Regions from separate parts of the Leclercia sp. LSNIH3 genome, predicted to be linked through region 1. Evidence: predicted binding sites of a transcription regulator. Region 1 holds the regulator's gene; the other holds the start of a gene.

Region 1 (16,245 bases):
TCTGGCGCACCACGCTCGCCTGTATGCTGGGGACGCTGTTCTGGCTGTGGACCGGCTGGACTTCCGGCAGCGGTGCCATGGTGATGATTGCCGTGGTCACCTCGCTGGCCATGCGTCTGCCTAACCCGCGGATGGTGGCGCTCGATTTTCTGTACGGAACCCTGGCGGCACTGCCGCTTGGCGCCTTCTATTTCCTGGTGGTTCTGCCCTCGACCCAGCAAAGCATGCTGTTGCTCTGTATCAGTCTTGCCGTGATGGCCTTCTTTATTGGTATAGAGGTGCAGAAGCGACGTCTGGGTTCGCTCGGGGCGCTGGCCAGCACCATCAATATTCTGGTGCTGGATAACCCGATGACGTTTCACTTCAGCCAGTTTCTCGACAGCGCGCTGGGGCAGATTGTTGGCTGTTTCCTCGCGATGATGGTCATTCTGCTGGTGCGCGATAACTCTCAGGCCCGCACCGGACGCGTGCTGCTGAACCAGTTTGTTTCCGCGGCTGTTTCAGCGATGACCACCAACACCGCCCGGCGTAAAGAGAATCATCTGCCTGCGCTCTACCAGCAGCTGTTTTTACTGCTGAATAAATTCCCGGGCGATATTGCGAAGTTCCGGCTGGCGCTGACCCTGATCATCGCCCATCAGCGCCTGCGCAATGCACCGGTGCCGGTCAATGACGATCTCTCTGCATTCCACCGCCAGCTGCGACGCACCGCCGATCATGTCATTTCGGCCTCCAGCGATGATAAGCGACGACGTTACTTTACCCAGCTGCTGGCAGAGCTGGACATCTACCAGGAAAAACTGCGTATCTGGGAGGCACCGCGACAGGTGACCGAACCGGTGCAGCGGCTGGTGGGGATGCTGCATCGCTACCAGAATGCGCTCACCGACAGCTGATCCTCCTGAAAACCGACGCCGTAAGCGTCGGTTTTTTTGTGACTATACTTATCCTGGCAAGTACTTAAACCCGCACGGGAGGATACATGACGACCCAGGCTCTTCAGGACAGTGCGCTATTTCAGACAGGATATTTGGTCGATGGTGTATGGAAAACGCTCGATACCACATTTGATGTCGTAAATCCGGCCACCGGCGAGGTGATCGCCAAAGTGGCAAAAGCCGGCACCAAAGAGACCGAAGAGGCTATCGCCGCCGCCAGCCGTGCTTTCCCGGCGTGGCGTGCGAAAACCGCCAAAGAGCGCTCGGCCATCCTCTATCGCTGGTATGAATTAATCATTGAGAACAAGCAGTGGCTTGGACAACTGATGACCACCGAGCAGGGCAAACCGCTGAAAGAAGCGGAGGGCGAGGTGGAGTACGCGGCCAGCTTTATACAGTGGTTCGCCGAGCAGGCCAAACGCGCCAACGGTGAAATCATTCCTCCGGTTAAACCTGGCTCCCGCATTCTGGCCACCCGCGAACCGGTTGGCGTGGTGGCGGCAATCACACCGTGGAATTTCCCGATGGCGATGCTGACCCGCAAGCTCGGTCCGGCGCTGGCCGCAGGCTGTACCGGGGTGATCAAACCGGCCAACAACACGCCGCTCAGCGCCTTTGCATTACTTACCCTCGCCAAAAAGGCGGGGGTCCCGGACGGCGTACTCAACGCGGTCGCAGGCAACACCTCTGAGATAAGCGATGCGATCATGGCCAGCCATGAGGTGCGAAAAATCTCCTTTACCGGCTCGACGGCAGTAGGAAAAACGCTGGTACGCAATTCCGCCGAGACCATGAAAAAAGTCTCGATGGAGCTGGGCGGTAATGCGCCTTATATCGTCTTTGAGGATGCCGATATTGATGCCGCGGTGAAAGGGGCCATCGCCAATAAATTCCGCAACGCCGGCCAGGTCTGCGTCAGCGTCAACCGCTTCTATATTCAGGAGTCGGTGTATGACGCCTTTGTCAGCCAGCTCGCCGCTGCCGTGAACGACTTAAAAGTGGGTAACGGCCTGGAGGAGGGCACCGTTGTCGGACCGCTGATTGAGCCTGCCGCAGTGAAAAAAGTGCGCGAGCATGTCGAGGACGCCGTCGCCAAAGGGGCAACAATTCTGGCAGGCGGTAAAGCGCACGATCTGGGGGGCAACTTCTGGCAGCCGACAGTGCTGGGCGATTGCCATGAAGGGATGGCGCTGGCCAGCGAAGAGACCTTTGGGCCTGTTGCGGCCTGCTTCCGTTTTACCTCAGAAGAGGAGGTGATTCAGCGCGCCAACAATACGCCGTTCGGTCTGGCCGCCTATTTCTACACCCAGAATCTGCAGCGGGTGTTCCGCGTCTCGCAGGCTATTGAGAGCGGAATGATCGGAATTAACGAATGCGCGGTCTCCACTGAACTGGGTCCATTTGGCGGAGTGAAAGAGTCGGGGCTGGGTCGTGAAGGGTCTGTACTGGGACTGGAGGAGTTCCTGGAAGTGAAAACCCTGCATATCGGGGGATTATAATCGACAGGGCGGCATCAGCCGCCCGCCTGGACGGGGTGGCGGGAAATGAATATTTATACGTTTGATTTTGATGAAATCGACAGTCAGGAAGACTTTTACCGTGAGTTTTCACGTACCTTTGGCATCGCGCGAGAGAGTGTGACGGACCTGGATTCTCTCTGGGAGATCGTCACCGGTAATCAACTGCCGCTGCCGCTTGAAATCGAGTTTACCCATTTACCGGAGAAGCTGCGCAGGCGCTTCGGGGCGCTGATCCTGCTGTTTGATGAGGCAGAAGAAGAGCTGGAAGGTCAGATTCGCTTTAACGTTCGCCCGTAAAAGGCAAAAAAAAGCCCCTGCGAGGCAGGGGCAAGTCGTAGGTCAATACGACGAGGGTTTATTTGTACAGCTCGGCCGTGGCATGCCAGTGGTCACCTGTATTCAGTTCGGTGATGCGATAGCTGCTGGCGCCTGCTTTTTCTGCTTTTGCTGCCAGAGCCTGACGGACATCCATTGGAGAACCGGCAACTTCGGTAACGCCTACGCTACCCAGTGATTGCAGACCTTGCGCTTGCTCCGCGGTGACCTGATGCACAGCTGCGCTGGCACCAAATGAGAGAACGGAAGCTAAACCAAGGGTGGCGATGATTAATTTCGTGTTCATAGTCTTAACTCCTTACAGGGCACGTTCAACGACGAGAAGGGTTATGCTGCTATTTTTATGCCTGGTGTCGTTGAACAGAGATAACGGGTATTACGGTTAATGCTCGGTACGACTTATTTGTACAGCTCAGCAGTAGCATGCCAGTGGTCACCGGAACGCGCTTCGATAACGCGATAGGAGGAGGCACCCTGTTCCTGCGCTTTTTTGTTCAGCATCTGATTCATGTCCATCGGCGAAGTACCGATTGCACCGACAGAGACAGTACCGATAGATTCACGGGTCTGGGCCTGATCGGCGTTAATTGAATCGGCGGCAAAAGCACCGAAAGACAGAACAGACAGAATGCTTAGTGTGGCTACGGTAGTTTTGATTTTCATGATTATCTTCCTCGTCATATTCTTTACTGGGGTCTTCGTTTCGTGACCCTCATCACAAAATCAAGTATACACTAATAACGGCAAAAATTAATACCATGCTAATTGTTTCCTATGAAATCACGTATTAAGCATCGGGGTTTTTATAACTGAAGGGAATAAAAAAGCAGGTGTTAAGCGTATTAAAGCGCTTAATATTCAGGAAAATCATAAAGATATTACAATTTGATTATTCGTGCGATCGCAGGACGAATCATCCACTGCATGAATGAATTGATGTGGAAAAACGCACTATTTGTTAAAGCGTGGATAACAGATTGTAAGGCAAAACGAGGCGGGAGCCGAAGATTCCCCGCTGCGATGTGCAGCAGGGAAGAGGATCAGAGTTCCTGTTCGAACAGGACCAGAATAGCTTCGTAGAGGTCTTTTACCGAGAAACCATTGGCTGGGGTCGTGAAGATGGTATCGTCACCGGCGATGGTGCCGAGAATGCCTTCTGCTTTACCGAGCGAGTCGAGCAGACGCGCAATCAACTGGGCTGCACCCGGGCTGGTGTGGATCACCACCACGGCATCGTTATAGTCGATATCCAGCACCAGATTTTTCAGGGGGCTGGAGGTTGTTGGTACACCCAGTTCAGCAGGCAGACAGTAGACCATCTCCATTTTGGCGTTGCGGGTACGCACCGCGCCAAACTTGGTTAACATGCGGGAGACTTTCGACTGGTTGATATTTTCGAAGCCTTCTTCCTGTAAGGCCTGGACGATCTCACCCTGAGAACTAAACTTTTCTTCTTTAAGCAGCGCTTTAAACGCTTTAACCAATTCTTCTTGTTTAGAAGAGATTCGCATAAATCACCCGAAATATAGCGGTAGAAACAACATTATTATGCACATGGATGAATTTTTATGCAAACTATCTGCCCAATCTTAGGCTGAAATAATGTTATGAAAGGGAGTGATTTTATCAAAATTCGTTATCGAGGAACATGCCTGCGTCACGCCTCGCAAATAACCTTAAAAGTAAATTAAATGTTATCAAATTGATGTTGTTTTGGTGGCTGGCGTGGGTGTATTGTAACCCCCTCTTGATTCGTTGCTTAGTTACCGCATAACGCCTGATAGCTTTCCGGCAGATGCGAAAAGTGCGTGACCGCTAATTCTCACACTGTGAAGATTGTAATTGTTGATCTGCTGAATTAAGGTCGCCGCGACGGAGTAACAGAAAGTTAGCTCACCATAATAAGGAGTTTAGGATGAAAGTCGCAGTCCTCGGCGCTGCTGGCGGTATCGGCCAGGCGCTTGCCCTACTACTGAAAACTCAGCTGCCTGCAGGCTCAGAACTCTCTCTGTACGATATTGCCCCGGTAACCCCTGGTGTGGCGGTTGACCTGAGCCACATCCCGACGGCTGTCAAAATCAAAGGCTTCTCCGGTGAAGATGCCCGCCCTGCGCTCGAAGGCGCAGACGTTGTGCTGATCTCCGCAGGCGTAGCACGTAAACCAGGTATGGATCGTTCCGACCTGTTCAACGTGAATGCCGGTATCGTTAAAAACCTGATCCAGCAAGTGGCGACCACCTGCCCGAAAGCCTGCATCGGGATCATCACTAACCCGGTTAACACCACCGTTGCTATCGCAGCGGAAGTGCTGAAAAAAGCGGGCGTGTATGACAAGAACAAACTGTTTGGCGTAACTACGCTGGACATCATCCGCTCCAACACCTTTGTAGCGGAACTGAAAGGCAAACAGCCAACCGAGCTTGAAGTTCCGGTTATCGGCGGCCACTCTGGCGTGACCATTCTGCCACTGCTGTCCCAGATCCCAGGCGTGAGCTTCACCGAGCAGGAAGTGGCTGACCTGACCAAACGTATTCAAAACGCGGGCACCGAAGTGGTGGAAGCGAAGGCGGGTGGCGGCTCTGCAACCCTCTCTATGGGCCAGGCCGCAGCACGTTTCGGTCTGTCTCTGGTGCGCGCCCTGCAGGGCGAGCAGGGCGTGGTGGAATGTGCGTACGTTGAAGGCGACGGCGAGCATGCACGCTTCTTCTCTCAGCCGCTGCTGCTGGGTAAAAACGGTATCGAAGAGCGTAAATCTATCGGCACCCTGAGCGCGTTTGAGCAGCAGGCGATGGCCGGTATGCTGGACACGCTGAAGAACGATATCGTCCTGGGCGAAGAGTTCGTTAACAAGTAAGCGACTCACTTCCCGTCAGGGCAATAAAAAACCGGAGCGATGGCTCCGGTTTTTTTATGTCTGCACACTCAGTTGGTGGCGGGGTATTCCTGAATGGTCACCTGTAGCGTCAGTTTCTTATCATCCCGCATCACTTCTACCGGAATGATGGAGCCAGGCCTGATTTCAGCCACTTGATCCATGGTCTCCAGAGCCGACAACGCCGGTTTACCGTTCACCGAGACAATCACATCATTGACCTTAATGCCTGCTTCTGCCGCCGGGCCACCGGAGGTGACTTCGTTCACCACAATGCCCTGAATCTGATCGATGCCACCGCCCTGGGTATGCAGCGGAGCGATCTCACGCCCGCCAATACCAATGTAGCCACGGATCACGCGTCCGTCGCGAATGAGCTTATCCATAATCTTGTTGGCCAGCTGGAACGGAATGGCAAAGCCGATGCCTTCAGGTGTTTCTCCGTCGTTGCTTTTATCAAAGGAGAGCGTATTGATACCCATCAGCTCACCCACTGAGTTCACCAGCGCACCGCCGGAGTTACCGTGGTTAATGGAAGCGTCCGTTTGCAGGAAATTCTGTCGCCCGGAAGGGTTCAGGCCAATACGCCCGGTAGCACTAATGATCCCCTGAGTAATGGTCTGTCCGAGGTTATAAGGGTTACCGATAGCCAGCACCACGTCACCGATGTGCGGAATGCGCTTACGATTAATGGGGATCACCGGCAGGCCGCCCGTGGCGTTAATTTTGAGTACTGCCAGGTCGGTTAAACTGTCCGACCCCACCAGCAGCGCCTCAAAGACGCGGCCATCCTGGAGGGCAACGATAATCTGGTCGGCATCATTGATCACATGTTTGTTGGTAATGATGTAGCCGCGTTCATCCATGATCACCCCGGACCCCAGCGTGCGGATCTCCAGTTGATTATGGCTGGTGCTGTTAAGTCCACGGTTATAGACGTTAACCACCGCAGGGGCGGCACGGCGCACTGCCTGGTTGTAACTGGCAGGCGTTTCATCTGCGCTATCGAATTGCGGCGCAGCCAGCTGATTGAACTGACGTAAAGAGGGCATCGCGACCAGTAACAGGCCACCTACAACCAGGCCGATGGCGACCGAACGAATGAGCTTTAAAACCATGATACGGGCGTCGTTAAGGGAAGATCGCAAGCAGCATAGCATGACTTATCCGGACATCACACGGGGTGATGTCCGGATGCGTACAGGCTTAACGCAGCAGAATATAAAGCGTGTCGTTACCGCGCACGATCTGCAGGGCAATAACGGAAGGTTTGCCTGCCAGCACTTTGCGCATTTCGGCAATGGACTGCACGCGAACGCGGTTCACCCCGATGATGACATCATTTTCATGCAGACCGGCCTGCGCGGCAGGGCTGCTCTTCTCGACGCTGTCGAGGGTGATGCCTTTCGTGCCGTCTTTCAGCTGCCCGTCGCTTAAGGTCGCTCCTTGCAGCGCCGGGGCAATCATCTCTGCGCTGGCGGATGAAGAGGTGCTTTTGTCCAGCGTAACCTGCAGGTCCAGCGGTTTACCGTCACGTAAAATGCCGAGCTTAACCGTGGCGCCAGGTTCCGTGGTGGCGATGCGCGAGCGCAGTTCAGCAAAGCTGCTTAACGGTTTATCATTCAGGCTGACGATCACGTCCCCGGATTTGACGCCCGCTTTTGCCGAGCCGGAATTAGGTAACACTTCACTGACGAAGGCGCCGCGCTGCACGTTCAGGTTGAACGCTTTGGCGATATCCGCGCTCATTTCCGTGCCTTTAATGCCCAGCAAGCCGCGTTTCACTTCGCCAAAATCAATCAGCTGCTGTGCCAGCGTGCGGGCCATATTGCTGGGAATGGCAAAACCAATCCCCACGCTGCCGCCGCCGGGAGCCAGAATGGCGGTGTTAATACCGATCAGCTCCCCGTTCAGGTTCAACAGCGCGCCGCCGGAGTTACCGCGGTTAATGGATGCGTCGGTCTGGATAAAGTTTTCCAGCCCTTCGAGGTTCAGACCACTGCGACCCAGCGCGGAGACGATGCCAGAAGTGGCTGTCTGGCCCAGACCGAAGGGGTTACCTACCGCGACGGCAAAGTCCCCGACGCGCAGTTTGTCGGAATCCGCGATGGCGATCTGCGTCAGGCCGGTGGGGTTCTGCAACTGCAGCAGGGCGATATCGCTCTGATCGTCCCCGCCAATCAGCTTGGCATCGAACTCACGACCATCATTCATCTGGACACTGATTTTATCCGCATGGCTGATGACATGGTTATTGGTCAGGACATAGCCTTTCGCAGCATCGATCACGACCCCGGAGCCCAGTCCTTCAAAAGGTTGTGCTTGATCAGGGGCATCATCGCCGAAATACTTTTTCAGCTCTTCCGGGATGCGCTGGCTTTGCACGGCGGTGCCTTCCACCTGCACGCTAACTACCGCGGGCAGGACTTTTTCCAGCATCGGAGCAAGGCTCGGTAGCGCAGCCTGGCCCGGAACCTGCGAAGGGATTGCTGCCGCCGCCGGATACGATGCCGACAGCGATAATCCGATACTCAATGCTAACGCGCTCAACAGCTGATTTTTTTTGTTCATTTATGCTGGCTCTCGCAACCTGGAATGGAGGAATAACAATCCTGAAACAGTCTGATGTTATTGAATTTTAAAACGCTGAACAATGAGGTGTTTGACTAAATAATAGCTGGGGACGGAAAGAAAGGACGGGCGCAAGGGCTGCGCCCGTAAAATTTATTTATGAAGTGCGATTAATCGCGCTTTGCGCCACCACGCAGCAGGCCGGATGCGCCTTCGGAGTAATCACGTGGCATCTGTACGGGCGCCTGATCGTTACCCGCTTCGGACTCTGCCAGGCGGTTGCGGAACGGATTGTTTTCCGCGCTCATTTCCGGCAGCAGGTTGCTGGAGCTTTTCGCCATATGCTGATAAAGCTTACGATAATCATGGGCCATGTTGTCCAGCAGCTCGGCGCTCTGGGCGAAGTGGCTCACCAGCTCTTCGCGATACTCTTCCAGTTCAGCTTTGTTCTTTTCCAGTTCGTACTGCAAAGCCTGTTGCTGGCGCAATTTGCGATTTCCAAAACGCATGGCCACGGCACCGATAGCGATGCCGACGACTAAACCAATTAGCGCATATTCCCAGGTCATGAACTTCTCCCGTTGTCTTGTGGTTCCGTAGGGTGTTGGCTCGGCTTCATGCCTGCGCCTGATTATGCCACTATAACCGCTATTTCCTTAGAAGTGGAATCCCACCGCATCATCGCGTACTGTAGAACGGCCTTTTTTTCGCCAACTGAACAGGCTGGCGGGTATTAATTGAAGGAATAACAACAAGATTATGCAAAGCCTTTCCCCAACATCGCGTTACCAACAGGCCCTGAATGAGGGTTCTCACCAGCCAGATGATGTACAGCGTGAAGCCGTAAGGCGTCTGGATAGCATCTGGCAGGCGCTGACCACCCAGCCGACCGAGGCTGCGCCTGCGGGAGGACTGAAAGCCGCGTTTGGAAGACTGCTGGGAAAGAAAGCGCCGCAAAGCGTCACGCCGGTACGCGGCCTATATATGTGGGGAGGTGTTGGCCGCGGCAAAACCTGGCTGATGGATCTTTTTTACCAAAGCCTGCCGGGAACACGTAAGCAGCGCCTGCATTTTCACCGCTTTATGCTGCGGGTACATGAAGAGCTGACGGCCCTGCAGGGGCAGAGCGATCCGCTGGATATCGTTGCCGAGCGCTTCAAAGCCGAAACCGACGTGCTGTGCTTTGATGAGTTTTTTGTTTCGGATATTACTGACGCCATGCTGTTGGGCGGGCTGATGAAAGCGCTATTTGCCCGCGGCATTACGCTGGTGGCGACCTCCAACATTCCACCGGATGAGTTGTACCGTAACGGCCTGCAACGCGCCCGTTTCCTGCCCGCCATCGATGCTATAAAAGAGCATTGCGACATTATGAATGTTGATGCTGGCGTCGATTATCGCCTGCGTACCCTGACCCAGGCCCATCTGTGGATTTCACCGTTAAACGACGGCACGCAGCAGCAGATGGACAAGCTGTGGCTGATGCTGGCAGGGGCCGAGCGGGGTAACGCCCCCGTGCTGGAAGTGAACCATCGCCCGCTGCAAACGCTGGGTGTCGTCAATCAGACCCTCGGCGTATCGTTTGCGACCCTGTGTGTCGATGCCCGCAGTCAGCACGACTATATTGCGCTCTCGCGCCTTTTCCATACGGTGATGCTTTTCGATGTTCCGGTGATGACCAGGCTGATGGAGAGCGAAGCCCGGCGTTTTATCGCACTGGTTGATGAGTTTTACGAACGCCACGTCAAGCTGGTGGTGAGCGCCGCTGTGCCTTTATATGAGATCTATCAGGGAGAGCGGCTGAAGTTTGAGTTCCAGCGCTGCCTGTCACGCCTGCAGGAAATGCAAAGCGAAGAGTACCTGAAGCGCGAGCATATGCCTTAAGACTGCGGTCCTCTCCTCGTGGAAGAGGGCCGGGGTGAGGGCGACAGCCCGGACTTTCCCTACCCCCGGAAAAACCCGCGTCAAATCACAATTAGGGGTCGATCTTTACCCCTGACTTCTCTATAATCTTGCGACCCCACGTTACAAGAAGGTTTTTTTCCCAAAACTTTCTCTGCGCCGGCATAGGCTATTCGAAGGGGTAGGTTTGCTGGACAATGTCGTGTGAACCTCAACTACTAAACGTTTGGGTGTTCACCAACGTGTAACTTATTTATTTGGGTAAGCTTTTAATGAAAACTTTCACAGCTAAACCAGAAACCGTAAAACGCGACTGGTATGTTGTTGACGCGACCGGTAAAACTCTGGGCCGTCTGGCTACCGAACTGGCTCGTCGCCTGCGCGGTAAGCATAAAGCGGAATACACTCCGCACGTAGATACCGGTGATTACATCATCGTTCTGAACGCTGACAAAGTTGCTGTAACCGGCAACAAGCGTACTGACAAAGTGTACTATCACCACACCGGCCACATCGGCGGTATCAAACAAGCGACCTTTGAAGAGATGATTGCCCGCCGTCCTGAGCGTGTGATTGAAATCGCGGTTAAAGGCATGCTGCCAAAAGGCCCGCTGGGTCGTGCTATGTACCGTAAACTGAAAGTTTACGCAGGTAACGAGCACAACCACGCGGCACAGCAACCGCAAGTTCTTGACATCTAATCGGGATTATAGGCAATGGCTGAAAATCAATACTACGGCACTGGTCGCCGCAAAAGCTCCGCCGCTCGCGTGTTCATCAAACCGGGCAGTGGTAAAATCGTTATCAACCAACGTTCTCTGGAACAGTACTTCGGTCGTGAAACTGCCCGCATGGTAGTTCGTCAGCCGCTGGAACTGGTCGACATGGTTGAGAAACTGGATCTGTACATCACCGTTAAAGGTGGTGGTATCTCTGGTCAGGCTGGTGCGATCCGTCACGGTATCACCCGCGCTCTGATGGAGTACGATGAGTCCCTGCGTGGCGAACTGCGTAAAGCTGGCTTCGTTACTCGTGATGCTCGTCAGGTTGAACGTAAGAAAGTCGGTCTGCGTAAAGCACGTCGTCGTCCACAGTTCTCCAAGCGTTAATTGGTTTCTGCTTCGGCAGACAACAATTGGCGAAAAACCCGCTTCGGCGGGTTTTTTTATGGCTACCGCATAGGTTATCCACACGGCGCCCCCTTTCTGCGCTCTTTTTCCGCATTTCCAGAATCCCCTCACCACAAAGGCCGCAAAATCTGGTAAACTATCATCCACTTTTCTGTCCAAATAACGGTGAATGCTCGATTTTTGTTCTCTTTTTGAACAAGAGGAGACGTTCTCAGGGATGGACAACAAAACATCTGGCTAGCCTGTATGGCTGGTAGCAGTAAAAATTCTGAATATACCTGGAGGTTTTCATGGCTGTCGCTGCCAACAAACGTTCGGTAATGACGCTGTTTTCTGGTCCTACTGACATTTATAGCCATCAGGTTCGTATCGTGCTGGCCGAGAAGGGTGTCAGTTTTGAGATCGAGCATGTGGAAAAGGATAACCCGCCTCAGGATCTGATCGATCTCAATCCAAGCCAGAGCGTACCAACGCTGGTGGATCGTGAGCTGACCCTGTGGGAATCCCGTATCATTATGGAATATCTGGATGAGCGTTTCCCTCATCCGCCGCTGATGCCGGTTTACCCGGTTGCGCGTGGTGAAAGCCGCCTGTACATGCAGCGTATCGAGAAAGACTGGTATACGCTGATGAACGTCATCGTGAACGGTTCTTCATCAGAAGCCGATGCTGCGCGTAAACAGCTGCGCGAAGAGCTGCTGGCGATTGCGCCAGTATTCGGTCAACGTCCGTTCTTCCTGAGCGACGAGTTCAGCCTGGTCGATTGCTACCTGGCTCCGCTGCTGTGGCGTCTGCCGATTCTGGGCGTGGAGTTTAGCGGCCCGGGAGCAAAAGAGCTTAAAGGCTACATGACGCGTGTCTTCGAACGCGACTCTTTCCTTGCTTCTCTGACTGAAGCTGAACGTGAAATGCGTCTCGGCCGGGGTTAATGATTGTGGAAATGTCACAGCTTTCTCCGCGCCGTCCGTATCTGCTGCGTGCCTTCTATGAATGGTTGCTGGATAACCAGCTCACGCCGCACCTGGTTGTGGATGTGACGTTACCGGGCGTGCAGGTTCCTATGGAATATGCACGTGACGGGCAAATCGTACTGAACATTGCACCGCGCGCAGTCGGTGGCCTGGAGCTGGCGAACGATGAAGTTCGCTTTAATGCCCGTTTTGGCGGCGTGCCGCGCCAGGTGTCTGTGCCGTTGGCTGCCGTATTGGCCATCTATGCCCGTGAAAACGGTGCTGGCACCATGTTTGAGCCGGAAGCAGCTTACGATGAAGAGGTTACCAGCCTGAATGATGAAAACGGCGCAACGGAGAGCGAAAGCGAAACCGTTATGTCGGTCATTGATGGCGATAAACCCGATCATAATGACGATCCTGATGATGAACCACCGCCGCGTGGTGGCCGACCGGCACTCCGGGTCGTAAAATAGTCTGCAGTTAAAGAGATAAATACCCAGCCTGATATCAATCGGCTGGGTATTTTTTTTTGCATAGTATACTGGGAAGATATTTTTTTAATCAGCAATATGAATGTATTAGCGTTATTCAACTCAAAAATTTGCGAAAATTGACCTAATAAATAATTGTGAAATGAATATATATTTTGCTCTTATCCCTTATTATCTCTAAAAATATTATTGCTGACTATCATTTGAGTTAATCTAAAACGGGCAGTTAATATTGCTAAGTTGAATCTATATATTCAGCGGATATTATAGTCACATGCTATCCAGCATCTTGTTACAGCAGTAGTAGATATATCGTTTTATATTTGCATCTAACTTATTCATACGTTAAGGATTAACAAATGAAAAAGGTTCTGCTCAGGTATACAACATGCGTGATTTTACGGTTGCAACGGCAGTTAGCCCTGAGCCGCACCCTTTTAGTCGTGCAGTATTCCCGGCAGCGGCCTCTTTGGTTATTCATAATACCACCGGTCAGGCGATCACCGCTGATAATCACCGACGTGATCAACTGATATTCAGCTGTGTTATCCGTAATTACTCTCTTTTATTGAGCTTGCTCTGAATAAAAGAGTTCTTATCCTTTATCGACTCTTTTTTAATAGCACGTTAAACACGGACAGTTATGTTTTTGCTATTAAGGAATTTTTACTATGTTATGCTTTAATAAACCGGCAATAAAAACCTTACTGGCTTTATCATTGTTTTCTGCGCAGTTTCCTCTCTATGCCGCAGGAATGGTTCCTGAAACCAGTTTGCTGGTCATTGATGAAGCGACCCATAGCGGTACTATCAACGTAAAAAATACGGATAGTCATCCTTCCCTGTTATATACCAATGTCGTGGATCTTCCCGATGATATTGGTTTAAAACTGGTTGTTACCCAGCCGGTGGTGCGCCTTGAACCTGGGCAGACTCAACAGCTGCGTTTTTTACTGCAAACGAGCAAACCGTTAGAGGTTGAGCATTATAAACGTGTCACCTTCGAAGGTATCCCACCGAAGAGTGACGATAAAAAAATCAAAATTGGCATTAATATTCGTCAGGATCTCCCAGTACTTATTCGCCCGGCAAAACTCCCTGTCGTGACCGATGCTTGGAAGGATCTGGAATGGTCTACAGCCGGTTCATCCGTTACGGTTAAAAACCCGAGTAAATATGTCGTGCGCCTTGCTACGAATGTTCTTCTGCAGCCATCGGGTATCTCTGGCACGCTGCCAAAAACCTACATTTTGCCTGGTGAAAGCATGACTACATCGGTGGGCAAATCGGTAAGTGGTAACACTCAAGTCAAGTTTTTCCCCGCCAGCCGTTATGGCGTAGAAGTGCCTAGCTTCATATCGGAACTAAATAAAAAATAAAGGAATATGGCGGTGCGTAAAAAAAGCCACCTCGCAATTTTTGTGCGCGCAGTTATTTACGGCGCATTACCTCTGATACTTCTCGACTCACCTTTGTTACAGGCGAGGGAAGTTACCTTTGACACGGGGATATTAAAATCGCGTGGCCTGGGTGCGGATCTTAACCGCTACTTTGCCGAAGCGCCCCGTTTTTTACCCGGGACGCATTCTGTTTCTGTAAAAGTGAACGGCAAAGAGCGTGGAACGGCTGCGGTTCGTTTTAACGAAGATGGCGTTATGTGTGTTGATAACGACTTTCTTGAGTTTGCCGGAATCATGCCTGTTTCCATCAAGTCGGGTGAAGCCTGTCATGATATTCGCAGCGATTACGCCCAGGCGGTGATAAATGCGCTCCCCAATCAGGAAGCAGTTGAGTTATATCTGCCGCCGGAAGCGATTAATAGCCTGACATCAGACATCAAAAACTTTCAGCATGGTGGTGTAGCCGGCATGTTGAATTACTCATTATTCAGCACCAAAAGTGAGTACACAGGAAGCGATAGCGACAGTAGCAGGTATTCTCAGGCAAGTCTTGAAGCAGGTTTTAATGCGATGGACTGGTCGCTGCGCAGCCGTTATATCCTGACAGATAATGATGGTGATCGAAACGCGGAGAGCATTTATACCTACGCGGAGCATGTCTTTGTCCCTCAACGTTTGACGATGCAGGTGGGGGAAATCAACGCCGTGTCAGACGTGTTGAGCGGCGTGCCTATCATGGGTGTGCAGCTGATGCCAACCAATGGCTTACAGCATGATTACACCGGTGTAAGCGTGTCCGGCATTGCGCGTACGCCACAGGCGCGTGTTGAAATCCGGCAAAATAATCGCCTTATTTTTAACACCCTGGTGCCAGCTGGCCCCTTCACGCTTGATGATGTACCGATTGTGCGCAATAACGTCGATCTTGACGTGATGGTCGTTGAAACAGACGGGTCAACGAGTCATTTCATCGTACCTGCCGCATCTGTTAGATCGCAGCGCCTGTCGCGCCCGAATGGCCTGACGATCTCGGCAGGGCAGGTGCGCAGTATAGAGAGCGACTACAGCGATCCCATGGTCTTCAACGTTTCCAATGGCTGGCGGATCCTGCCCTGGATGAACCTCCTTGCATCCGGTGTCGTAGCGGAGAAATACCAGGCCGCAGGTGCGCGAACGGAATTTATGGTCACTGAAGGGTGGGGCGTCTCCACCAGTATGGCTGCCAGTAAAGCCAAGTTTGGTGATAGCGATAACGGCGTTAAAAACGAGCTGCAAAGTGATTACGCGCTAACAGAAAATATGGGATTGTCGGCGAGCGTTGCCCACTATAGCGGCAATTACCGCGAGCTGACTGATGCGATGGATGATGATTATGTCGGGTATGACAACAGCTATGCTGCCAACCTCAACTGGTCTACATCTTTGGCAGGCACATTTAGCGCGGGCTTTAACTATAACCAGGCGACAGGTGATGGGCAGGATTCCCGATATTTACTCCTCTCATGGGGTAAAACATTTAAATACGCTTCGGTTAACGTTAACTGGCAAAGCGCAATAGGGGATACCGATGATGACCAGAACGAAGACCTCTTATATGTAAACCTGAACATTCCGCTGGGGGGCACTCAGAGCCTCAGTTCTTACATGCGCAAGCAGGGTGACAGTACCAGCTATGGTCTGGCAAACAGTGGTTCGCTGGGCGAAAACACCAATTACTATATCTCAGCAGACCGGGATAATGATTCAAACGAAAACAGCTTTAACGGCAACATCAACACTAATCTGCACTACACCCAGTTGAGCGTAGGTGGCGGTACCAGTGGTGATAATCAGCGTAACTATAATGCGACGCTGTCGGGCGGCATTGCCATGCATAAAGATGGTGTCACCTTCTCGCCATATTCCATCAGGGAAACCTTTGCGATTGCCAAACTCAGCGAACCGAAAGCGGGCGTGGAAATCTCTACACCTCAGGGCACCGTCTGGACCGATCACTGGGGCCAGGCTGTGGTGCCAGGGTTAATAGAGTGGCGTAACTCCCGTATTGAAGTTGATGCGAACAAATTGCCGCAGAGTATGACGCTGGCAAACGGCACGAAATACATTGCTGCCGCACATGCTTCTGTCAGCGA
Region 2 (16,245 bases), 380 kb from region 1:
GTTAAGCGGGCTGCCGTCGCCAAAATCAATATAGCCGCTGCCCTGCACATCCATGATGAAGTTATCCATCAGCGAGTTGCTGTAGGCCAGGATGTAGTTGTCGCTTAACGCCCCGGAATAGATCTCGGCGCGGGACGGCAGGCGGCCACGTTTTGGCGGCATGCGGTAAATCGGGTATTTGAACTCACCCTGGGCGGTATGGCGCGCCTGCACTACCGGGGTGTAGTAGCCAGTAAACTGGACGTTACCGTAGTTATCGGTGCCTTCCATCTGCCAGGCATCAATACCGTACTGGCGCATGGTGCGCGTATCGCCCCCGGCGCGTAGCCAGTCCTGTACAGCGTTATACACGGCATTCTGCGAACCATACAGCCGCGGCGATGCGGTACGGATTTGGCTTACCTGTTCTGCGAAGTCACCGCCGTTAATGGGCGCGCCCACGGCATCCGGCTGATTCACTAAAGAGAAAGGCTGGGTCAGTTTCCCGTCTTTATATTGCTGACCGCGGTCGGTCGGTTTGGAGGAGCAGGCAGCCAGAATGGCTACCATCGCGCCCGTCATCAGATACTTCGCCCAACGTCCTTTCATTATATCCCGTCTTTAAGTTGCCCGATTCTGCGCAATGAAGATAACAAACCGGCAGAGGTAATGAAATGCGATTACCGCCCCTTACGCAAATTTTGCATAAAAAACAGTCAAATTGTCGCCAGAGCGTACAATCAACACCTAATTTGGTGATTTTTACGAAAAAGGGTTGCAACAAAAAGTCAGCAGAGTATAGTGCGCTTCCACGGACGCGGGGTGGAGCAGCCTGGTAGCTCGTCGGGCTCATAACCCGAAGGTCGTCGGTTCAAATCCGGCCCCCGCAACCAATTAAAATTTGATGAAGTATCTTCTACGACAGTAGAAATTTTTGCGAAGTAGTTCGAAACACAGCAAGGCGGCGACGCAGTGAATCCTTAGAAACTTACTCAAGTAAGTGACTGAGGTGAACGAGGAAAGCCAACGCAGATGTGGTTTGAAATACGAAGCGAAAAGACGGACGCGGGGTGGAGCAGCCTGGTAGCTCGTCGGGCTCATAACCCGAAGGTCGTCGGTTCAAATCCGGCCCCCGCAACCAATCAAATTTAAAGAAGTAAGATTCTACAATAGTAGAAATTTTTGCGAAGTAGTTCGAAACACAGCAAGGCGGCGACGCAGTGAATCCTTAGGAACTTACTCAAGTAAGTGACTGAGGTGAACGAGGAAAGCCAACGCAGATGTGGTTTGAAATACGAAGCGAAAAGACGGACGCGGGGTGGAGCAGCCTGGTAGCTCGTCGGGCTCATAACCCGAAGGTCGTCGGTTCAAATCCGGCCCCCGCAACCAACACTTCTAAAAACAATAAACACCCTTCCGGGTGTTTTTTTGTATCTGAAGTTTGTCATTTTGCCGGGCGTCAACCCGGCCTGGCTGATTAGCCTCGTCTGGCGAGTGTCGCCCCATCCGAGAAATAAGCTTTAATCCCCGCCAGTATCGACTCCGCCACTTCCTGCTGGAAGGCGGCCGTCTTGAGCTTGCGCTCCTCTTCCACGTTACTGATAAAGGCGGTTTCGACCAGTATCGACGGGATATCCGGCGCTTTTAGTACCGCAAACCCGGCCTGCTCGACGCTGTTTTTGTGCAGTTTATTAACCCTACCCAGTCTACCCAGCACGGCTTTACCGAACTTCAGGCTGTCGGTGATGGTCAGCGACTGCACCATATCAAACAGCGTGTGGTCGACATAGCGATCGCCGCTCTTGCTGACGCCACCGATAAGGTCAGAGGCGTTTTGCGAATCTGCCAGCAGTTTTGCCGCCGTACTGGTTGCCCCTTTGGTTGATAGCGCAAATACCGATGACCCGCTGGGCTGGCGGCTGGTAAAAGCATCCGCATGAATAGAGATGAACAGATCCGCGCGCTGCTTTTGCGCTTTCGCCACGCGCACTTTTAGCGGAATAAAGACATCTTCGTTGCGCGTCATATAGGCGCGCATGTTGCCTTCTCTGTCGATCAACGCCTTCAGGCGACGGGCGATCTGTAGCACCACGTCTTTTTCCCGGGTGCGGTATTTGCCCACCGCGCCGGAGTCTTCCCCGCCATGACCCGGATCGAGCATGATCACAATCGGACGATCCCGTCCGGCTTTGCCCGGCTGCGGACCACTTTGCGCAGGCGGAACCTGCTTTTCAAGATCGCCTTTGTTGTAATCTTCCAACAGCGCCAACAAAGGATCCTGAATATCCGTCGCGTTGGCAGGATAGAGATCCATCACCAGACGCTCTTTAAAACCCGCCACGGGCGCCAGGGCAAACAGCTGCGGCTTAACGTTCTGCTTCAGTTCAAAGACCATGCGCACGGTGTTCGGATCAAACTGCCCGACCCGCGCTGATTTGATGTAGGGATCGTCGCCCCGGATCTGGGCGCTCATCCCTTTGAGGACAGAATTGAGGTTCACTCCTTCGATATCCACCACCACCCTCTCCGGGTTACTCAGGGCGAATTGCTTATATTTCAATATCCGGTTGGACTCTACCGTCACGCGTGTATAGGTTGAAGACGGCCAGACACGCACCGCGACGACCTGACTGACGGCGGCAAGCCCTACCTGACTTACGCTAAGCAACCACATTGCCCCGGCCCCTTGTAGCAGGCGGCGACGACTTAATGCTTTACTGGATCCCGACATGCTTCTCCCGAGCAAAGATATCGAATAACTTCTCATAACGTCCAAATTGACCGAAAACTTTAACGAATGATGCATAAACTGTCATCCCTAAAAGGGTAAACAATCATGCGTTAACGATTACTTCACTGAAGATTTTATTTGCTTCGCAGAAAAGTTTGGCTTGCACGCAGGTGCATATTCGAATAAAAATACAAAAATTACGAATAAACATTCATTGAGGGGTTGTGCCGTGGTGAAGGAACGTAGAATCGAACTGGTCCAGGGATTCCGCCATTCTGTTCCCTATATCAACACCCACCGGGGGAAGACGTTCGTCATTATGCTGGGTGGCGAAGCCATTGAGCATGAGAACTTCTCCAGCATTGTCAATGACATCGGCCTGCTGCACAGCCTTGGAATTCGCCTTGTCGTCGTTTATGGCGCTCGCCCGCAGATCGAAGCCAATCTGGCCGCACATCACCATGAGCCGATTTACCATAAACACACCCGCGTCACCGACGCCAAAACGCTGGAACTGGTTAAGCAGGCTGCTGGCCAGCTGCAGCTGGACATTACCGCGCGGCTGTCGATGAGTCTCAACAATACCCCGCTGCAGGGGGCACACATTAACGTGGTGAGTGGCAATTTCATTATCGCCCAGCCGCTGGGGGTGGACGACGGGGTGGATTATTGCCACAGCGGTCGTATCCGTCGTATCGATGAAGAGGCTATCCACCGCCAGCTCGACGGCGGCGCGATTGTGCTGACCGGCCCGGTTGCCGTCTCGGTGACCGGCGAAAGCTTCAACCTCACCTCAGAAGAGATTGCCACTCAGCTGGCGATCAAGCTGAAAGCAGAAAAAATGATCGGCTTCTGCTCCTCGCAGGGTGTCACTAACGAGCTGGGGAATATCGTCTCCGAGCTGTTCCCGAACGAAGCCCAGGCGCGGGTCGAAGCGCTTGAGGAGCAAGGCGACTACTACTCCGGTACCGTGCGTTTCCTGCGCGGCGCCATCAAAGCCTGCCGCAGCGGCGTGCGCCGCAGCCACCTGATCAGCTATCAGGAAGATGGCGCCCTTCTGCAGGAGTTGTTCTCCCGCGACGGGATCGGAACGCAGATCGTGATGGAGAGCGCCGAACAGATCCGCCGCGCCACGATCAACGACATTGGCGGCATTCTGGAACTGATTCGCCCGCTGGAGCAGCAGGGGATCCTGGTGCGTCGCTCCCGCGAACAGCTGGAGATGGAGATCGACAAGTTCACCATTATTCAGCGCGACAACCTCACCATCGCCTGTGCGGCGCTCTACCCCTTCCCGGAAGAGAAGATTGGCGAGATGGCTTGCGTGGCGGTACACCCTGACTACCGCAGTTCGTCGCGCGGCGAAGTGTTGCTGGAGCGTATCGCACTCCAGGCGCGGCAACTGGGGTTGAGTAAGCTGTTTGTGCTGACTACCCGCAGCATTCACTGGTTCCAGGAGCGCGGCTTCACGCCGGTGGACATTGATTCCCTGCCGGAAACCAAGAAAGAGATGTACAACTATCAGCGTCGTTCGAAGGTGTTGATGGCGGATTTGGGATAAGAGGCAGGATCCCAGGCCGGGCGAGCACAAGCGCCGCCCGGCTTTTCACAGTCTTACAAGGCTTCGAAAATCGCACTCAGACCGCTGCGTCGCTCCGTTCGGGTGGTAACCGCCTGCACCAGCACACCGTCATCCGCATACAGTGATAGCCGCCGCCGTGCGCGGGTAATGGCGGTATAGACCAGCTCGCGGGTGACCACCGGGGACATCTGAGTAGGCAAAATCAGCGCCGCATGATCGAACTCAGAACCCTGGGATTTATGCACCGTCATCGCCCATGCGGTTTCATGCTCCGGCAGGCGGCTCGGCTGGACGGACTTCAGGCTGCCATCCGGCATCTGGAACCAGACGCGCAGCCCCTGCCCCCGATCCAGCGCAATGCCGATATCACCGTTAAACAACCCCAGCGCACTGTCGTTACGCGAGATCATCACCGGGCGTCCTTCATACCAGCGTGAATGTGGCTGACGGCTGATGCGGCGTTTTTGCACCAGCACGTGCTCCAGCCTTTCGTTGAGTCCGGCCACGCCAAAAGGCCCGTCACGTAAGGCGCACAGCAGCTGGTAGCTGCCAAATGCCGCCAGAATTTCTTCTTCGGAGGCCTGATGTTGCACCCGGTCAAGGAAATGGTGATAACCCTGCAGGGCATCCTCCAGCATCACCAGATACTCTTCCCCGCTCTGGAGCTGCTTTTTCTCGATATCACTGAACGTGCCGTCAAATACTGAGCGAATAGCGTGACGATCGCCGCGGTTGACCGCGGCCGCCAGCTGCCCGATGCCGGAGTCGCTGCCAAATCGGTAGCTTTTTTGCAGCAGGCAAAGGCTGTCACGCAGCGCGCCCGCGACCGGACTGATGTTGCCTTCCATCTGGCATCCTGTCATCCCGGCCAGCTCCTGGGCACGCTGCACGGTAAAACCGGCGCTGGCCCAGGTACAAATATCGCCCAGCACCGCACCCGCTTCGACAGAGGCCAGCTGATCGCGATCGCCGAGGAAGATGACCCTGGCATGAGGCGGCAAGGCGTCAATCAGACGAGACATCATGGTCAGGTCGATCATCGAGGCCTCATCCACCACCAGCACATCCAGATGTAACGGATTCCCGGCATGGTAGCGCAGACGCTGGCTGCCCGGCTGAGCACCAAGCAAACGGTGCAGGGTACTCGCTTCGGTCGGGAAACGCTTACGCTGGAGGTCGGACAGCGGGAGCTGTTGCAGCGCACCGCCCAGAGACTCGGTGAGGCGCGCGGCGGCTTTACCGGTTGGGGCGGCCAGCCGGATACGGCACTTCTCCTCTCCCGCCATCTGGATCAGCGCCGCCAGCAGGCGGGCGACGGTGGTGGTTTTACCGGTGCCCGGTCCGCCGGAAATTACCGAGATACGCCGCGTTAACGCCACGGCCGCCGCCACCTTTTGCCAGTTAACGGCTTCGTCAGAGGTGAACAGCGCGTTCAGGGTACGCTGAACGTCAGCACTGTCATGAGGCAACGGCTGGTTGGCTTCGCTAAAGAAACTGGCCACAGCCCGCTCATAGCGCCACATGCGGTTGAGGTAGAGCCGGTCCCCTGTCAGCACCAGCGGCGTTGGCTCGTCCCCTGCGCTCACAGCCCGGGAACGCATCAGCGTTGTGGGCCAGTCCAGCGTTTCATCATGCAGGGCAAAACAGGCCTGCAGGGCGGCGGTTTTCGCCTCCGCCTGCAGGCGTGACAGCGGCAGGCAGACATGCCCCTCGCCGGTATCCCGGCTCAAGATGGCTGTCGCCAGCATCACGGAGGGTTCATCATTCCCCGCCACCATCATCGCAAACTGCACATCCAGACGACGCAACACGCGCTGTTCTACGGCCTCCAGCAATAATTCCTGCATCGTCATGACACAAGCTCCTCTCGGCTTGCAGAAAACAAGCTATCCATTTGATTTATTAACATTTCATCCGGGCGGGTGGTAAAGCAACCGGCCCCCGGCGAGCTGCCGTCCACTCCGCGTAAAAACAGGTAGATCACACCGCCGAAATGCCGCTGATAGTCATAATCAGCGATACGGTGGCGCAGATAACGGTGTAGCGCCAGCGTGTAGAGCTGATATTGCAGATCGTAGCGGTGGGACTGCATCGCGCGCGCCATCGCCTCCGGGGTATAGGCCTCGCCATTTTCGCCCAGCCAGTTGGACTTATAGTCCAGCAGGTAGTAACGGCCATTATGGCGAAACACCAGGTCGATAAAGCCTTTCAGCATACCGCGCACCTGGCGGAAATCGAGCGGCGGGCAGTCGCGTGACAGCGGATCGTACTCGCGGATCAATGCATCCAGCGCATCGGCGGTAAGCGGCCCGGCAACCGGCAGGTAAAACTCCATCTCAACCTGTTTATCGGTGGCTGATAGCTGGCTCAGCGAGACCCCTTCTTCATTGAGCGGTGTCTGCAGAACCTGGGTGATCCACTGGGTTAACACCGGCTGCCAGCGGGCGTCATAGCCGCCTTTCTGCAACATCTCCAGTACCCACTCCGGCGAGACGGGTTGGGTAAAATCGAGCGCTTCAAACAGGCCGTGTAAAAAGGTGCCCGGCGAGGCACCGCGCGGGAACTGATGTGGCGTCAGCTCCGGCTCTTGTACGACTTGGCCAGTGCCTGCGGCATCGATGTCGAGCCGCGGCATCAAATCCTGGGCGATACTGTGCCCGCGCTGTTGCAGCCCGGAATAACTGGTCACTCGCCAGTCATCGAACAGTACGCGAGCCACCTGCCGCGCCTGCAGATCCGGCATTGTTGACTCCGGCATGTTCCAGCGGGCGGTATCGGCCACCCCGGCAATCTGCAGCGCAAGAGGGCCAGTGCACAGGGTTTCCAGGCACTGGCGCAGCCCGGCGGCATCTTTCGGCTCACCGCGCTGGATCAGGCGACCCAGCGCACTGAGGTGGAAATCGCTGTCACCAGACTTGTCGCCACGACGACGAAACAGCGGCGCGACGCCCAGACTGCAATGCCAGACCGAGCGGGTTAATGCCACATATAGCAGGCGCAAATCTTCCGCCAGCCGCTCGGCTTCGGCCAGCTCAACGCTGTCCTCCGCCTTGCTGAGATCGAGCACGGCTTCAAAGGTTTTGCGATCGTGGTAAAAGGCCTGATCCTGCACCCGATAGTTGGCAATAAAGGGCAGCCAGACCAGCGGGTATTCCAGTCCTTTCGATTTGTGAATGGTGACAATTTTTACCAGATGTTTATCGCTTTCGAGGCGCATCTGCTGGCTGGAGGCATTGCTGTTGGGTTCGGCGATATGCTGCGCCAGCCAACGCACCAGGGCGTGCTCGCTCTCCAGCTGCGTTCCCGCCTCCTGGAGCAACTCGCTGATGTGCAAAATATCGGTCAGACGGCGTTCGCCGCCGGCGGTGGCCAGCATATTTTCCGCAATATTGCGCTGCGTCATGATGTCGCGCAGCATCGCCATCACGCCCCGCTTCTGCCAGCGTTCGCGGTAGTGGGTAAACTCTTCTACCGCCTCATCCCAGAGGGTTTCACTGTTATTCAGCATGTCGATGTCGCGAGCGGTAAGCCCGAGCATGGAACTTGCCAGCGCGCTGCGCAGGATGCTTTCACGCTCGGGTGCCAGCACCGCCTGCAGCAGCCAGAGCATCTCCTGGGCTTCGAGCGTTTCAAACACGCTGTCGCGGTTGGAAAGATAGACCGAAGGGATGGTCAGCAGCGTCAGCGCATCGCGAACCAGCGCCGCTTCCTGACGACTGCGCACCAGCACCGTGATGTCCGAGGCTCTAACCGGACGAGCCTCGTCACCCCGATGCAGGATGGCTTCACCGCGAACACCCGCACTCAGCCAGTCGCGGATTTGTGCCGCGCAGTGCTGGGCCATAAAGGCCTGATAATCTCCGACGCCACATCCCTCGCCCTCCATCAGCCAGACGTTCATCGCTGGCTGAAAATCACCTCGCAGCTCAAAGCGCAGCCCGGCATTTTTAGGGGCCGATTTGACCGGCAGGAACGGGATTTCACGGAACATGAAGGCGTCGTTCATTTGTGAAAAGAGGGTATTCACGCTTTCTACCATTCCGGGCGCTGAGCGCCAGTTGGTATCCAGCGTATAGTGCGCAGCGACTTCGCCACGCGCTTTCATATAGGTAAAGATATCTGCCCCACGGAACGCATAGATCGCCTGTTTCGGGTCACCAATCAGTAGCAGGGCAGTGTCTGGCTGCTGACGCCAGATCCGGCGGAAAATCCGGTACTGCTGGGGGTCGGTATCCTGAAATTCATCGATCATCGCCACCGGGAAACGGCCACGAATAGCCGCAGCCAGCGCATCACCATTGTCACTGTTCAGGGCCTCATCGAGACGACTGAGCATATCGTCAAAGCCCAGCTCGCCACGACGGCGCTTTTCCCGCGCCACTGCGGCGCGGATCTCTGCCAGCGCACGAGTGATCATCAGATCGTTCAGGGTCAGCGGCTCAGCCAGCAGAGTGTCGATGGCGGCAAACAGAGGGTGCTGCGGCACTTCGCCGCCCGCTTTTGTCCGCTCCGCAAGAAACGTTTGCGAGAACTTTTCCAGCGCGTCAGGCAGTTGATAGCTGTGCTTCTCCTCCTGAGCCCAGGCCGTCACACGCTCGATGTATTTTGCCTGGTTGCCGCGGTTGAACTTGCGCCGGTCGATACCCGAACGTTCAATAACCGCGTCGATTTCCGCCACGCTGCTGGACCACTGCTGCTTCATGGTGGCAATTAAGCCGACGATCTTCTCATGGCGGGAGGCCAGCGTTTCGTCCGCAGGCGGAGGGGATTTAATGACCGGGGCCTCGCCCTGCAGATAACGATCGATGGAGCGGAGTAACTCTTCCGGCCCTTTCCATAAACCATGAACCGCTTCGGCAATATCACGTGGCAAGGGGTAGCAGTGACGACGCCAGAAATCGGCGCACGCCTGGTAGCGCAACAGGGATTCATCTTCGATCAGTTGTTGCTCAAAGAGCATGCCGGATTCAAAGGCGTTCAGGCTGAGCATCCGCTGACAGAAGCCGTGGATGGTGAACACGGCGGCCTCGTCCATCTGGCGTTCCGCCAGCAGCAGCCACTGCGCCGCCTGCTGGGTATCTTCGATCTCGTCCAGCAGGCTGGCATATAGCGGGTTATCTGTGCTCTGTCTGAGGCAGGCAATCCGCAATTCGTGAATGTTAGCGCGGATACGGCCGCGTAGTTCTTCCGTTGCGGCTTCGGTGAAGGTCACCACCAAAAGCTCTTCTACGCTGAGCGGGCGGCTGAAGGCTGCGCTGCCGCCCAGTCCGAGCAGCAGACGCAGATAGAGTGCCGCAATGGTGAAGGTTTTTCCGGTTCCCGCTGAGGCCTCTATCAGTCGCTCCCCCTGTAACGGTAAACGTAGGGGATCAAGGGACTCGGCGGTATCGGTCATTCGTTCTTACTCCTGGGCAAAGATTGCTGCAATGCGCTCACGCTCTTCCAGACTGTCCAGCCTGCAGGCGGGGTGACGTCGGCTTTTTTACTCTGACTACCCGAGACCTGGGACAGGATCGCCATCCCCTGCGGGGCAACCACCGCCTGGTGGAAGAAGTCAGCCACTTTCTGCGGCGTGAGCTGTTTTATCTGGGCCACTACTTTATCATGCGAATCGAAGCGCATATTACCCCGATCGAAATCTTTGCTGATCTTTGATGCCTCTTCGGCCAGGGTTTGCGGCGGCTGCGTAATCTGGGCGATCACCGCCTGCTGGATCTGAGCAAACTCTTCTGGCTTCATGGCCCGCAACTTCGCTTCTGCCTGCGGGAAGAATGCCTGGAAACGCTGCCAGAGATAATCTGGCTGTTTATCACTGCTTTGCAGCAGGAAGCCCATTCCCCACTGGCGGCCCACGTTCATCGAGAAGGCAAACACGGCATAGCCCAACTGCTCTTCGGTACGCAACTGGGTATAGAACCACGGCTGCACGATCTGTCCGAGCACGGCGCTGTAGGCCGAGCTGGCATATTCGTCATAGCCGGTCGGGACAAAGACCGCCGCCAGCGCAGAGTCTGTGCTGCTGCCGGGTTTCTCGAATATCACGTTCTGCTGTTTATCCACCAGCACATCCTGGTTGCGGCACCATTCAGTGCCCTTAGCCCCCAGCTGGGTGCGGACGTCCTGTGCCAGCATTTTCGCCTGATCTTCGCTCATATTGCCCACCACAAGGAACTCTGGTCTGGCGTTGGTTTTCAGCGCCGCGCGGTAGGCCATCACCTCGTCCAGCGTAATTGACGGCAGCAGCGCCCGCCGATCTTCGCGCTGGAAGTAAGGCACCAGGGACAGCATTTGCACTGGCATAATGGCCTGATCGAACGCTTTGCCCTTCTCAGCGGAGTCCATCATTTGTGCATACCAGGATTTGGCCTGCGCCAGTTGCTCCTCGGTGGCGGTGTAGCTGAAATAGCCTTCCAGCAATGCCTTAAACAGCTGTGGCAGACGCTGGGTATAACCGTTGGCGTTGAGCATCAGGCCGTTGTTGGCGTTGGTCGAGAAACCGATCCCGCCCACGGCAGCCTGATTGCTGAGCTGATCCAGGGCGATACCGGCCAGATAATCATTCAGGGCAAACATTACCTGGTTTTTAGCGCTGTCCATCGCCGCAGGATTACGCAGCACCATGCTGACATTGGCTTTTGGCTCGCTGGCGAAATAGCGGCTCGGGGTATAGACCACACGCAGGTCAGACTCATCCACAATCAGCTGCGGTTTAGGGTACGCTTTAGCGGGCTTGATCAGCGTGAAGTCGTCCGGGATATAGGGGTTTACTTCCGGCAACTTGAGCGCGATGGCGGCAGATTTCTTCTGCCAGTCAGCAAAAGTTTGCTCGCTGATTTTATCCACCTGGTACTCAGCATTCACAAAATAGGCCGTTTTGTTATGCGGTTCGTCCGGGCTGATATACCAGATACGGGCGTTCTGCGGTGTCATCATCGCCAGACGGGCTTTGACGGCATCCGCATCATACTTATCCGCGATATTGACGGCATCCAGCGTATGCTCAACCGGCACACGGATCATGGTGTCCGCCAGCCACTCAACGTAGTCCATATCGCGGGTGATGGAGGGATAACGGAAGTCGAGATCCAGCACGTGCGCCAATTCATCGAAATAGCGTTTATCGACACCTTTATCACGCAGCAGCGACAGGTAGCTGAAAATCGCGGCGACCACCTCATCACGATGGGCCAGCCCTTTATCGGTTAAGGTCGCGGAGATAGCCAGCACACCACTGTTGCCGTTAACGATGGGATCAGAATCTGCGCGAATACCTTCCACCAGCCCCTGCTTTTGCAGCCAGTCGGACAGGGTATCCGGGCTGCGGTTGCCTATCAGATAGTTAACCAGTTCATCGGTTTTGCTGCGAAACTGCGCCGTGTTGTTATCAATGCGGAATTCAACGCGCAACACCTTTCGCGGCATCGCGGGAACATAGTGAATGATCAAGCCTTTCTGCGCATCGGTGACTACCGGTACGGTGGTTTCAGGGCGGGTAATGTCTTTATTCGGTACGCGGCCGTAAGTCTCGGCGGCGAGTTTCGCCAGCTCCGGCAGAGGTTTGTTGCTGTACACCACCGCTTTCATCAGATTGGCGGAGTAGTATTTGTCGCGGAACGCGTGCAGCGCATCGAGCACCGGGCTGCCTGGCTTATCGCTCAGGGTTTCAAGATTACCGCCGGAGAAACGGGAGCCAGGGTGCGCGGGGTTGATGGTTTCGGCGCTGACCTGCGCCATACGCATACCGTCCCGGGTACGGGCCAGCGTCAGCTCGGCATTAACGGCGTTGCGTTCGCGATCGGCATATTTTTTATCCAGCAATGGGGCGGCAATGGCATCCGCAAGGCGATCAACCGCGCCGTCCAGCGCATCGTTTTCGACTTCCAGATAAAAGGCCGTACGGTAGGGCGCAGTGCTGGCGTTATGGCTGCCACCGTGCATTTTTAAAAATTCGGCCAGGCTGTCAGGCTGCGGGTACTTTTTTGAACCCATCAGGGTCATATGTTCAAGATAGTGCGCAAGCCCAGGATGGGATTCAGGATCTTCCAGCGAGCCAACAGGCACCACCAGCGCCGACAATGACTTGACGGCCTGGGGATCGGAAACCAGCAACACGACCATCCCGTTATCAAGGCGGATCGCCTGATATTCGCGGGTATCTTTATCGCTTTTGCGGATCGTTTCATGAATAGGTTGCCAACCGGTATTTGCTTGACTGAGGGGTGCCCAAAGAGCGACGAACAAAACTAAGGTTTTCAACAAGGTGCTGCCTGGCATTCACTACCTCTTCATCACGGACATCATCATTAACACGCTTCGTGCCGGACAGGCCAGCATCTCTTTGTGGTGTACATCAGTCCATGACAAGATGGGCATCATAAATGAATGCCCAAACCTGCGCAATTTTTATACAAGGTCAGGACTGATTAAATTTATACAGCGGCAACAGGTAGCGACGGGCCTCGTCTGTAATGGTCTGGAAGTACTCTGGCTCAAGGGTTCGCCACAGGCGTTGATACCAGACGTCGTCCCCTTCCCCACGCACGATCATGTTGCCTTCGTAGGCCTGCAAAAATTTGCTGCGCGCTTTTTGCAGGGTCGCGTCATCCGTTAACATCGCATCATTTGTGGCGTCATAACAGGTTTTAATCCACGCCCCCCCACTTTCTGGCAGCAACAGCAGCGGTGTATTCATCCCCTGCCGGTAACCTTCAACCAGCTGCGACAGATACTCCATTGCCTGTGCAGCAGGCAGCGCCGGGAAGCGCCATTCACCGTCTTTGCGTACAAACAACCGGCTCTCGCCTTCGCCACCGCTTGCACAATAGACAAGGTGTTCCAGCCAAAGTTGCAAACCTTGCGAAACGCTGAGCATCGACGGACGCCAGCGCAGCAAGCCATCTGGCTGCACATGTTGCAGCCACCCCGTCAGATTCACGCCGTTACAGTTGAGATCGATCTCCATGCTTGTACCGGGCTGGCGGCACTCTATCACCCGGTCGGCAAGGACCTGCATCTCCTCACACTGGGCATCCCAGGTGATTTCCCCGAAGGCGCCATACGGCAGTTGGCCTGCCGCGCGATAGCGGCGGAACAGCTTCTGCGCATCCTCCTGTTCCACCAGCGCGTTAAGCAACTGTTGGTTTAACTGGTAGCGGCTTAACCCATCCAGGGTAAACGGCTCCGCATCCGGGATCTCGCTCTCTTCGGAACGGAAATGAACCTGCAACCGCAACTGGAAAAAGGCCCGCACCGGGTGCGCCCAAAAGCGCTGGAGCTGTTCAAACGCCACCGTATCCAGCGGCAACGGATCCAGCGTCTGGATAAAGTCACCATGGGCCACCCCTTCCCGCTTCGCCGCGGGCAGCCATTCCCGGGCGTAGCTCTGCTGTTCGTTGTTCTCATAGTTGACGGCATCGAACGGCATACGGCTGTGACAGCAGGTAATATGCGCCTTCACGCGCTGTTCGCTTTCATCGCAATTAAGGTTCTCATCGCCCGGCAGGTAATGGCTTTGCCCGATGTAGTCCACCAGCTCCTGAACCAGCACCGACGGGAACCGTTCACTGTTGTCCTGGATGGAGCGGCCGATGTAGCTGATATAGAGCTGCTGCTGCGCGGAGATAAGCGCCTCAAGGAACAGATAGCGGTCATCGTCGCGGCGGCTACGGTCGCCACGCTGGGACTGTTGACTCATTAAATCAAACCCCAGCGGCGCCAGCGCGCGCGGGTAGACGCCGTCGTTCATGCCCAGCAGACAGACCACCTTAAACGGAATGGAGCGCATCGGCATCAGGGTGCAGATGTTCACCGGCCCGGCGAGGAAGCGCTGGCTGATACGCTCCTGGTCGAGACGCAGTGTTAATTCATCGCGTAACAGTGACAGCGGGATAGCTTCGCCATAGTGCGAAGAGATGCCCTCATCAATAATGGCCTGCCACTGTTGCTCGATTAACGCCATCGCCGCTTCTGTTTCCTGATCCGGCAGGAAGAAATCATTGAGCATTTCCCGGCATACCGGCATCCACTCCTCGAGCGAACGTGCTTTCACCAGCTCCCGCCGCCAGCGGTTAAGCTGCATCAGCAGCGAAGCCAGATGGCCGACCAGTTCGGCGATTAAGCCGCTGGATTCGTCATACGGCAGAACGGCATTCCACTCCCCCTGGCTGCTCTCCATGGCATAGCCGAGCAGCATGCGCGTCAGGCCAAACTGCCAGGTATGCTGGCCGGTGACCGGCAGTTCAAACTCCTGCACGTTGTCATCATCCATTCCCCAGCGTACGCCCGACTCGTTGACCCACTGGCGCAGATAACGCAGCGCGTCCTCGTCGATATCAAAACGGGCCGCCAGTACCGGAACATCGAGCAAGGCCAGTACATCTTCAGGTACGAAGCGGCTGTCCGGCAGGGAAAGCAGGCTGACAAACGCCTGCAGGGCCGGGTGGGACTGGCGCGCACGGCGGTCCGATATCGCAAACGGCACATAGCGATCGCCCGTCGCGCTGCCAAACACCGCCTGAATATAGGGGCTATAGGTGTCAATATCGGCCACCATGACCACGATATCGCGCGGCGTTAGCTGTGGATCGTCCTCCAGCATCGCCAACAGTTTGTCATGCAGCACCTCGACTTCTCGCTGCGGGCTATGGCACAGGTGGATAGATACGCTGCGATCGTCGGGATCGAGCCGACGCTTGTTGGCGCTACTGGCAAACTCGGCGGCGGTGACACCGGCCACTGCGCGGTTTTCCAGATCCAGAATATCCCGCTGCACGTTATGCAGCAGGCTGTCCGGGGTGATATCCGCAAAGGCATCGACATCCCCTTCGCCGGAAGCGGTCAGCTCCGAGAGCATATAGATATAGTCGCGTCCCAGTTTTCCCCAGGAGGCCAACAGCGGATTCGGTAAGTCCTGGATACCTTGTTCATCAAAGAGCTGCGCCGCCGTCTCGCTGTCTTTAAAGAGCGGCACCGCGTGTTCGTCGAACAGGCGACGACGCTGGCGCGTAACGAGGCGGGCCAGCCAACGGGCATCCTGAATATCCCCCCAGTAATGCCGACACGGGTTGGTAAACAGGATATGAATATCGATGTGTTTACCCAGCGCATTAAGCGCTTTCAGGTAAACCGGTGGTAAGGCGGAGATCCCGCAGATAAAGACCCGGGACGGCAGTCCGGCTGGTGGCACAGAGGCCGAATCCAGCATCGAGATAAAACGTTCATAAAGGTTGGCACGGTGCCACTGCGGCTGGCCCAGCTTTTCAGTATGTTCTACCAGCGCTTTCCACAGCGGTGCCTGCCAGACTTGCGCCTGGTCAAGACCGTCAATCAGCTCGCCCGCTTCCCAGCGCGTTAACCATTCCGGGCGGTAGACCAGATACTGGTCATAGAGATCCGCAGTACGCGACGCCAGCTGAAACAGTTTTCGTTTGTCGGTATCGTCGTTCAGGTAGTGGCGCAGCATGGCGAATTCGTCATGCGTCAGCATCTCTGGCAGGAGCGTCATTAACTTCCAGCTCATGCTTTGTTTGTTGAACGCGCTCTGTTTTGGGATGTCCGGCAGCACGCGAACAAACATATCCCAGATAAAGCTGGCGGGCAGCGGGAAATCAATATTGGCGGCAATGCCAAACTTTTGTGACAGGGACATTTGCAGCCACTGGGCCATACCTGTGCTTTGAACAAGAATCATCTCCGGTTCAAAGGGATCGTCGAGCCGCTGCTGCTCGACGATAAATTCCATCAGTGCTTCCAGCACATCAAGACGGTTTGAGTGGTAGACCCTTAACATTGCTGCTCCCAACTACTGGCTAACCGGGCAGTGCAGGCGCGTCATTTGACCCTGCCGACCCAATGGAGAAATAAGTGAGACCGAGATGCTGACACATCCGGCCGGTGTTGTCTGCACCCTGTTTACCTGCCAGCCCGGAGGCATCTCCCCGGCGGCCAGGTGTGA

The links. The regulator ArgR, encoded in region 1, controls arginine synthesis, uptake and breakdown. The targets are predictions, from matches to a motif close to ANTGAATAAAAATACANT.
Positions count from the first base shown of each region.
Region 2: the regulator ArgR is predicted to act here: its motif matches at 2,888-2,905, upstream of argA (amino-acid N-acetyltransferase).

Region 1 is NZ_CP026387.1:2,944,232-2,960,476, forward strand. Features, by position in the region: gene aaeB (p-hydroxybenzoic acid efflux pump subunit AaeB) at 1-896, shown strand, start outside; gene C3F35_RS14325 (NAD-dependent succinate-semialdehyde dehydrogenase) at 983-2,437, shown strand; gene C3F35_RS14330 (barstar family protein) at 2,483-2,755, shown strand; gene yhcN (peroxide/acid stress response protein YhcN) at 2,814-3,080, opposite strand; gene yhcN (peroxide/acid stress response protein YhcN) at 3,194-3,457, opposite strand; gene argR (transcriptional regulator ArgR) at 3,835-4,305, opposite strand; gene mdh (malate dehydrogenase) at 4,710-5,648, shown strand; gene degS (outer membrane-stress sensor serine endopeptidase DegS) at 5,717-6,784, opposite strand; gene degQ (serine endoprotease DegQ) at 6,873-8,237, opposite strand; gene zapG (Z-ring associated protein ZapG) at 8,408-8,806, opposite strand; gene zapE (cell division protein ZapE) at 8,997-10,121, shown strand; gene rplM (50S ribosomal protein L13) at 10,412-10,840, shown strand; gene rpsI (30S ribosomal protein S9) at 10,856-11,248, shown strand; gene sspA (stringent starvation protein SspA) at 11,560-12,198, shown strand; gene sspB (ClpXP protease specificity-enhancing factor) at 12,204-12,695, shown strand; gene C3F35_RS26685 (hypothetical protein) at 13,102-13,296, shown strand; gene C3F35_RS14400 (fimbria/pilus chaperone family protein) at 13,385-14,092, shown strand; gene C3F35_RS14405 (fimbrial biogenesis outer membrane usher protein) at 14,099-16,245, shown strand, end outside.
Region 2 is NZ_CP026387.1:3,328,553-3,344,797, reverse strand. Features, by position in the region: gene mltA (murein transglycosylase A) at 1-588, opposite strand, end outside; tRNA gene C3F35_RS16290 (tRNA-Met) at 796-872, shown strand; tRNA gene C3F35_RS16280 (tRNA-Met) at 1,044-1,120, shown strand; tRNA gene C3F35_RS16270 (tRNA-Met) at 1,292-1,368, shown strand; gene amiC (N-acetylmuramoyl-L-alanine amidase AmiC) at 1,457-2,710, opposite strand; gene argA (amino-acid N-acetyltransferase) at 2,940-4,271, shown strand; gene recD (exodeoxyribonuclease V subunit alpha) at 4,325-6,145, opposite strand; gene recB (exodeoxyribonuclease V subunit beta) at 6,142-9,687, opposite strand; gene ptrA (pitrilysin) at 9,684-12,566, opposite strand; gene recC (exodeoxyribonuclease V subunit gamma) at 12,706-16,080, opposite strand; gene C3F35_RS16235 (prepilin-type N-terminal cleavage/methylation domain-containing protein) at 16,093-16,245, opposite strand, start outside.